One region of the Mesorhizobium sp. WSM4310 genome, then DNA from elsewhere that is predicted to be linked to it. Evidence: predicted binding sites of a transcription regulator. Region 1 holds the regulator's gene; the other holds the start of a gene.
The links. Region 1 encodes LexA, which represses DNA repair genes until DNA is damaged. Its sites were predicted from a motif close to TGTTCNNNNTGTGTTCNG; they were not measured.
Positions count from the first base shown of each region.

Region 2: FJV80_RS01455 (PA0069 family radical SAM protein) is a predicted target of LexA. The motif match lies at 2,935-2,952, and genes of this name have one in related genera.

Region 1 is NZ_VFTA01000004.1:254,699-259,119, forward strand. Features, by position in the region: gene FJV80_RS07645 (ABC transporter substrate-binding protein) at 1-567, opposite strand, end outside; gene FJV80_RS07650 (GntR family transcriptional regulator) at 720-1,493, shown strand; gene lexA (transcriptional repressor LexA) at 1,868-2,605, shown strand; gene FJV80_RS07660 (ComEC/Rec2 family competence protein) at 2,599-4,421, opposite strand, start outside.
Region 2 is NZ_VFTA01000001.1:309,154-313,574, forward strand. Features, by position in the region: gene FJV80_RS01440 (F0F1 ATP synthase subunit B) at 1-62, shown strand, start outside; gene FJV80_RS01445 (F0F1 ATP synthase subunit B) at 73-564, shown strand; gene FJV80_RS01450 (ribonuclease HII) at 857-1,552, opposite strand; gene FJV80_RS01455 (PA0069 family radical SAM protein) at 1,706-2,860, opposite strand; gene FJV80_RS01460 (glycosyltransferase) at 3,011-3,538, shown strand; gene FJV80_RS01465 (hypothetical protein) at 3,683-4,421, shown strand, end outside.

The DNA.
Region 1 (4,421 bases):
GGGTGCCGCCGCTTTGATCTTTTCGATCAGGGCAACGTCATTGGCCTCGCCCGGATTGTAGGGCACCCCGAAGCGCTTGGCGTTCGGCAGCAGCTTCTTGGTGAAGGCCATCACCGCGGCGACATCCTGCAGATCGCTGGCGCCGGTCATGCCTTCGTCTCCGGCTTCCCACGACGGCACCAGCTTGGCCGCCACCGGATCGGTGACCGCGGCGAAGACGATCGGAATCCCAGAACCGGCGAGCGCCTTCTTGGCGATCTGCGAGACCGGCGTGGTGATGGTGTAGATCAGCTTGGGCTGCTCCGCCTGCAGCTTGGCGATCATCTGCGGCACCAGAGATGCATCGAAGTTGGTATGGCTTTCGGTGTAGACGACGTCCTTGCCCTCGACAAAGCCGTTGTCCGTCAGTGCCTTCTTGAAGCCCGCTATGGCGGCATTGAGCTGCGGATGCTCGCCGAAATTGGCGATGCCGATGCGTATCTGATCGGCCGCGGCGCTGCCGACGCTGACCATCAACGCGCCTGCCAGGGCCAATCCCGACAGCCAAGCGGATTTCGACTTCAACATCATTTCCTCCCAGATTTGATCAGCGCCGCTCTCAAGGACGGCAACTGCGGCGATCATGGTCAGTCCCTCGCCGCGTGTCAACATTATATATAATTCTTGCCATACTTCCCCTTCATATATAATTTTCACAGGCTGATGATGGACCGACCGCGATGCAGGATCAGAACAATTCCACGAAGACCGAAGCGGCCTATCAGCTGCTGCGGCGCGATATCCTGACCACCCGCCTCATGCCGGGGGCGCCGCTCAAGCTGAGCGCGCTGCGCGGCACATACGGCGTCGGCTGGACGCCGCTGCGTGAAGCGTTGTCCCGACTTGAAGCCGAACGCCTGGTCACTGCCATCAGCAATCGCGGCTTTGCCGTCGCTCCCGTGTCGCGCGCTGAGCTCGAGGACCTGGCGCGCGCAAGGATGGTTGTCGAAATGCCGCTGTTCCTGGAATCGATCGCGAACGGCGGCAGGGAATGGGAGGATGCGGTCGTCACCGCTCATTACCGGCTCTCCCGCTGCAAAACCGCGGTCGATGACCCTTCCGATGCGGCCGTCGACAAATGGGACGAGAGCCACGAGGCCTTCCATGCGGCGCTGCTGAGCGCGGCGACGTCAAACTGGCTGTTGCGCTTCCGCTCGACGATCGCCGATCAGCTGCGTCGGCATCATCGGTTTCTCGGCCTGGCGCCGACTTTGCGGGCGGCGGCCGGCCTGAAGGACGGCTACGGCGAGGCAATGGACGCGCTGCGCGAGGCGATCGCCATCGAGCATCACACCGCGATCATGGAAGCGGCGCTCGATCGGGATGTAGAGCGGGCAAAGGCGCTGATGACGGCGCATATCGGCTACACGCTGCATGTCTATGTCCACAGCGAAGACAACGGCGCCAACACTTACACCGCGCGCGCCGGCAGCCTGAAAGCGGTTTCCGGATGATGCTTCCGCGGCGTCCGGATCCACGTGGCCGTGCCGGCCTGAACTCACGATCGTTGGCGTTTTGGTTTCGTTTCGTTCTGCCGGAATGGGTCGATACGCCGCTCAAATCCGCCCCGCAGACGCCTCCCAAACACCTGATGCCAAACCGCGTTCAGGGCTAGGCCACAGGCCATTAACCGAAACGATTTCAATGCGCGTACCGGCAGGGAAATCATTGATCGCGACCCTCTGCCCCGGTCAAAAAATTTCAGACGCGTTAACAAATTCATTAAACTTTAAACAGTTGCGGAACACAACTGGAACAGATAGTGTTTGTTCTGGGTTTGTTTTTCGATTCTGATTCAATCCGTCGTTCAACGCCTTGGGGGGCCGCCATGCTGACACGCAAGCAACATGAACTGCTGATGTTCATTCATGAACGGCTCAAGGAAAGCGGCATTCCGCCGTCCTTCGACGAAATGAAGGAAGCGCTCGATCTCGCCTCCAAGTCGGGCATCCATCGCCTGATCACGGCACTGGAGGAACGCGGCTTCATCCGCCGGCTGCCCAACCGGGCGCGGGCACTGGAAGTGCTGCGGCTGCCGGATTCGATCGCGCCCGGCCTTAACGCGGCAAAGAAATTCTCGCCAAGCGTCATCCAGGGCAGCCTCGGCCAGGGCGGTCTTGGCCGCCAGATCAAGCCGGCGCAGTCGCGTTTGCCTGCGGCCGGCAATGATGACGAAGCGGTTTCCGCCGTGTCGATCCCAGTGATGGGCCGCATCGCCGCCGGTGTGCCGATCGATGCCATCCAGCACCAGACGCATTCGATCTCGGTGCCGCCGGACATGATCATGGGTGGCGAGCACTATGCGCTGGAGGTCAAGGGCGACTCGATGATCGACGCCGGCATCTTCGACGGCGACACGGTCATCATCCGCAATGCCGACACGGCGAGCCCGGGCGAGATCGTCGTGGCGCTGGTCGACGAGGAGGAAGCAACCCTGAAACGGTTCCGCCGCAAGGGCGCCTCGATCGCCCTTGAAGCCGCCAACCCGGCCTACGAGACGCGCATTTTCGGGCCAGACAGGGTCAAGGTGCAGGGCAAGCTTGTCGGGCTGATCCGGCGTTACTGAGCAGGAGCGGCCGTCTTTTCGGGTTTTTGATAGGGCGCCAGCCCCCTCGCCTCACGCGAAAATTTTCGCTGCTCGTGCCAAGGCCGATACGGCCCGTCCACCGCGAAGCTGACGGTTGGCGGGCCAGTTGCCGATTGGCGGTCGAAGAACACGGCGGCACTGCCTTTGCGGGCAAGTTGCCGTTTGGTGACGACAAGAACCAGCGGATTGTGGCAGGCATCATAGCCCGTCGCGTCATTGACGACGATCAGGTCGGCGAAACCGCAAGCTTTCCAGGTATCCTTGCGGTCTTCGACATGCGCGATGATCGCACCCGACGGGTGCCGTGCAAGACAGACGCCATCCGTGCAGTAGAACGGTGCTCCCGGCGGCAGATTGACGGCATCGGCAATGTCGAATTGCCCGTCCGCCCTGTCGAACATCTCCGGCACGACGATGGTTTCGGACACCAGCGCGCGTTTCCAATTGTCGACGGTGAACTCGTTCGGGCGAGCCCGGCTGACCGCGAGTTCTCCACCGCCGATCGGCAGCGCCACCAACCGCGCATCTTCGGAAATCAGCACATCCGGGGTGCGCGTATCCGATACTGTCAGCAGGCCGGCAAGCGCGAATGGCACTGCCGCGAGCCGCAGCCAGGTCGTCGCCATCGTCGCGATGACCAGGGCGATGGTCACCAGCAGCACGGATCGCTGCGAAATCAGCCCGACCGCATCGACCGGGGAGCGTTCCGATATCCACGCCGATATGGCGATCATTGCGGTCAGGCCCTTGCCCATCACGTAAAGGAAGGGGCCGTCGGCACCAAAGGGCATCGCAAGAGAACTGAGAACAGCGAAAGGCATGACTATCAGTGACACGATCGGCATGACGGCCAGATTGGCGAACAGGCTGAGCGGCGACACACGCTGGAAATGCCAGATGGCAAACAGCGCCGTGGCGCAGCCGGCGATGATGGAGGTCATCGCCAGCCCGCCCGTCGCCAGCAGGAATTTTCGCGTGAGAAAACCCGGCAAAGTTCGCTTTGGCGGTGGCGGTCTTGCTTTTCCCGCATGGTGATCCGCCCAGCCGGCATAGGCGCCGACCAGCGCGGCGGTCGCGGCGAACGACATCTGGAAGCTTGGGCCGACAACCTCATGCGGCGACACCACAATGACGGCGATCGCCGAGATGGCGAGGTTGCGCATGGTCAGTGCCGCGCGATCGAACAGGACGGCAACAAGCATCACCGCCAGCATGATGAAGCTGCGTTCGGCGGCAACGACGACACCGGAAATGACGAGATAGGCGGCGATCGAGAACAGGGCGGCGGCGGCCGCATATTTCTTCACCGGCCGACGCGCGGAAAAGTCCGGAAACAGCGCGAAGGCACCGCGCAGCAGCCCCATGATGGTGCCGGCGACCAGCGCCATATGCAGCCCGGAAATGGAGATGATGTGATAGATGCCGGTGCGCCGCATCGCCTCGTTGATTTCATCGGGAATGCCGGCCCGCACACCGACGATCAGCGCCGCCGCGATCTCACCCTCGGCACCGCCAACCCTGGCCCTGATGTGGTCGGCAATGGCTTCACGAGCATTTTCTATCCCCGAGAAAAGGCGGGCCGTGAGCGGCACCTCGTCGTCCGTGGCTGAGACAAGCTTTGGATTGCCGAGAAAGAAGCCGCTGCCGCCAATACCGGCGAAATAGCTGTCGAAGGAGAAATCGTAGCTGTCCGGCCGCACCGGGCCGGTCGGCGGCAACAGTTTAGCGTAGCCGGTGACCATGGAGCCGGCGGTCATTTCCGCCGGGATATCTCGCGCCGAAAGCCTGACCCTTT
Region 2 (4,421 bases), on a different contig from region 1:
TGGTCGGCGGCAAGGCCAGCAAGGCCGAGATCGCGGCCGCGGTCAAATCCGTGGCCCGGTGAGGAGCGCATCATGGACGCTACATCTCTCGCGACGCTTTGGGCCACGATTGCCCTGATCATCTTCCTGGGCGTCGCCATCTACATCAAGGTGCCCGGTCTTATCGCCAAGGCGCTCGACGCCCGCGCTGCCAGGATCAGCAGCGAACTCGACGAGGCACGCAAGCTGCGCGACGAGGCCCAGCAACTGCTCGGCCAGTACAAGAAGAAGCGCAAGGAAGCCGAGCAGGAGGCAGCCGACATTGTCGCGGCCGCCAAGCGCGAAGCCGAAATGCTCGCCACCGAAGCGCACAAGAAGACCGAAGACTATGTTGCCCGGCGCACGGCACTTGCCGAGCAGAAGATCGGTCAGGCCGAGCGTGACGCGGTCGCCGAGGTGCGCGCCAGCGCCGTCGACATCGCCGTCGAAGCCGCCCGCGCGCTGCTCGCCGCCAAGGTCGACGTCAAGGCCGGAGCCGACCTGTTCAAGGCTTCGCTGGCGGATGTGAAGGCCAAGCTGAACTGAGCTGACATTTGGATATCAAAAGGCCGCCCGGGCAACCTGGCGGCCTTTTCTATTGGGTGCTGACGTCAACGCCGCCGACCTCGCCCCTCGTGGGGGAGATGCCCGGCAGGGCAGAGGGGGGCGCCAAAGAATGCCGGCCTTGGTTGCCTCTGGCCAACTTTGAATCCGCCTTAGGCTGGAGATGTTCAGGAAGCCGAGTAGGATCGATCGATATCCCGGCGGGACAGCGCCCCCCTCTGTCCTGCCGGACATCTCTCCCACAAGGGGGGAGATCAGCTATGTCGCTGTCGGCTCAATCCAGCCCGGCCAGGCTCTCTTCCTCAACCACCTCAGCCCCGCCCAGCCTGAACGGCGCGAACGAAATGCGGTGCAGCCGTGCCACCGGGCCATGCGTCTCGATCGCCGTGCGGTGCCGGGCCGTGGCGTAGCCCATATGGACCTCGAAGCCGTAGCGGTCGTGGTGGCTGCCGCAGCCGCACATCATGCGGTCGCGCATCACCTTGGCGACGATGGAGGCGGCGGCGATCGACTGCGAGCGCTGGTCGCCCCTGATCAGCGCGCGTCCATCGCATGGCAGTCCGGGCGGCACGTCGCGGCCGTCTGCAAGCGCGAGCTTCGGGCGAACCGACAGCCCGACCAAAGCGCGGCGCATCGCTTCGAGGCTGGCCTTGAGGATGTTGCTGCCGTCGATGCCCTCGGCGCTGATCGACGCCATCGAAACCGCCTGCGCGGAGCCGAGAATGCGCAGGAACAGCGCCTCGCGCTGCAAATGGCTGAGACGTTTGGAATCGTCGAGGCCTTCAGGGATGTTGGCGGGATCGAGCACCACCGCTGCCGCGACCACCGGTCCGGCCAAAGGACCGCGGCCGGCCTCGTCCATCCCGGCGACCGGCCACAACCCGTCGGCCATTGCCTTCGTTTCGAAGGAGAAATCGGGTTTCTCGACGATTTCGAAGAGAAGCGGAGAATCGGAACGCGCGCGAGCCATGTTGCGGCGAGGTTCGCATCGGCTCCGATTCTCCGCAAGTCCCTCCGGGTCGGGTGGGGCGCCGGACCGGGAGGGCACCGTCTGCAGGCCGGGGCAGGCCGGACGGGATTTTGTGCGCCGTGGCAGCTCAAACCGCCGCCGCGAATTGCAGTCTCACAGCAGCATCAACTGCTCCTGGTCCTTTCCGGCGGCGATGAACTGGTCGGTGCGCAACGTGCGCCGTTCGGTATTGAGGCCGAGCCGCTTGGCGGTAATTTCGAAGCGGCGGCCGATCTGCCAGGCGTAGGGTCCGGCGCCCTTCATGCGCTTGCCCCATTCCGAATCGTAATCCTTGCCGTCGCGCATCGACCGGATCAGCGACATCACGTGGCGATAGCGGTCGGGATAGTGGCGCAGCAGCCAGTCCTTGAAGATCGGGCTGACCTCCAGCGGCAGGCGCAGCACGACGTAACCCGCCTCGCGCGCGCCGGCGGCGTAGGCCGAATCGAGGATCCGCTCCATCTCCTGGTCGGTGAGGCCGGGGATGATCGGCGCCACCATGACCGAAGTCGGAATGCCGGCATCAGAGAGTTGCCGGATCGCTTCGAGCCGCTTGGTCGGCGTCGACGCGCGGGGCTCCATCGTCCTGGCCAGCATGCGGTCCATGGTCGTCACCGACAGCGCCACCTTGGCCAGTCCGCGTTCGGCCATGCGCGACAATATGTCGATGTCGCGCGTCACCAGGGCGGATTTGGTGACGATGCCGACCGGATGGCCGCGCGCTTCCAGCACTTCGAGGATCTCGCGCATGATCCGGTACTGTTTCTCGATCGGCTGGTAGGGATCGGTGTTGGTGCCGATGGCGATGGTGCGCGGCTGGTAGCCGTCCTTGGATAGTTCCTTGTCGAGCAGCCGCGCCGCATCGGGCTTGGCGAACAGCTTGGATTCGAAATCCAGTCCCGGCGACAGGCCCATGAAGGCGTGCGTCGGCCGCGCGAAACAATAGACACAGCCATGTTCGCAGCCGCGATAGGGGTTGATCGACCGGTCGAAGGAGATGTCGGGCGATTCGTTGCGGGTGATGATGGTGCGCGGCTTTTCCACCTGCACTTCGGTCTTGAACGGCGGCAGTTCCTCCAGCGAACTCCAGCCATCGTCGAAGACATGCCGGCTGATCGGTTCGAAGCGGCCGGACGGATTGATGCCCGCCGACCGTCCGCGATTGCGGTCCGGACGGATGCGCATGCCACTCTGCTCGATCATCGCATTGGCCATTTCGGCTCGTCCTGCCCCGAAGGCTGCAATGTCGGCACGCACGATCGGTTCCATCTTGGCCCGCTCCCAGGGACTGTCCATGTTGTGTCGAATCGCTCTGTTCATGAAATTATTCCTATTTTGCCAACGAGAACAAAGCAAGAACTTTTTATGCTGCGCCGCAAAAACTGGCGCTGTGCGCGGCTTTCCGCTATTCGGCTAAATATGCTCAGTGTTCTCATCGAAACCCGCAATGACGAGGAGGCTCTCGCCCGCACGCTTGGCTCGCTGATTGGCGGCGCGGTCGAGGGCGTGGTGCGCGAAGTTGTCGTCTGCGACACCGGCTCCAACGACCAGACGCATCATGTCGCCGACCATGCCGGCTGCCACTATGTGGCAAGCGGCGGTATCGCCGCCGGGATAAGGCAGGCCAAGGGTGATTGGCTGTTGCTGCTGGAGCCGGGCGCGCGGCTGGTGGAGGGCTGGACCGACGCGGTCGTCGCCCACACGGCGAGGCAAACCATGGCGGCGCGGTTTTCGCGCGCGCGGGGCAGCCGCACGCCTTTCCTGGCCAGGGTCTTTTCGGGAAACCGTGCGCTCGCCGACGGGCTGGTGATCAGCAAGCGCCAGGCCGCATCGCTGTCAAAGAGTGCCAGCAGCGCCGAGGCGCTGGCGCGGGGCCTTGCGACGAAGAAGCTCGAGGCCGAGATCTGGGTGGCGCCGCCGAAGCAGCAACACCGCGCGCCGAAGTGATTTTTTGCACCTGCTCTGCTCATTGTGCATTGCACAAAATCTGACGCACGGTTAGCCTTTCCCGAGGTGGGTGAATTGGGTTTGGGTCATGCGAGTGGTGGGCACCGATGCGGCATCGGTGTCACCCTCAAAGAAGAGGACCCGATGACGCTTTCAACCCCTGACAATTCCGGTGCTGACAGTCTCGAAGCCATTGCGCGCAATGGCAGCCTGCTGCGGCGTATTGCCGTGCGCATTCCGACCTATCTCACGGACCTGCGCGAAAACCCGGCCTGGCTGCCGATGTTCATGCTGGCGCGCACCATGCCCGGGCGCCGGATGCATTGGCTGGCCTCAAAACGCGCCCGTCCTGCCGACAATGTCGGGGATACGATGTTTTCCGGTGTCGAGCGGGCGGCGGTGGTCGATGCGCTGCGTTCCGACGGCCTGTTTTCAGGCCTCGTCCTGCCGCCGGAGATCCATGAAGAGATCGCGGATTTCGCGGGGCGCAAGCCTTGCTTCGGCAATTTCGACCGCCGTCTCGAATTCATGCCGGGCGACCATGCGCAGGCCGAGAAACGCCTGGGCCGCTCTCTGCTCAGCGGGCACTATTTCGAGCGCATCCTCGACTGCCCGGCGGCACTCGCTATACAGCGCGATCCGCTGCTTCTCGACATTGCAGCGCACTATCTCGGCGCACAGGCGAAACTGATCACGACGCGCGTCTGGTGGAGCTTTCCGACCGGCAAGGCCTCGGACGCCGACAAGAACCTTGCCTCGCTCGGCAAGTATCATTTCGACCTCGACGACTGGCGCATGCTGAAGTTCTTCTTCTACCTCAAGCCGGTCGATGCCGACACCGGTCCGCATGTCTATGTCAGGGGCAGCCACAGGCGCCGCGCCA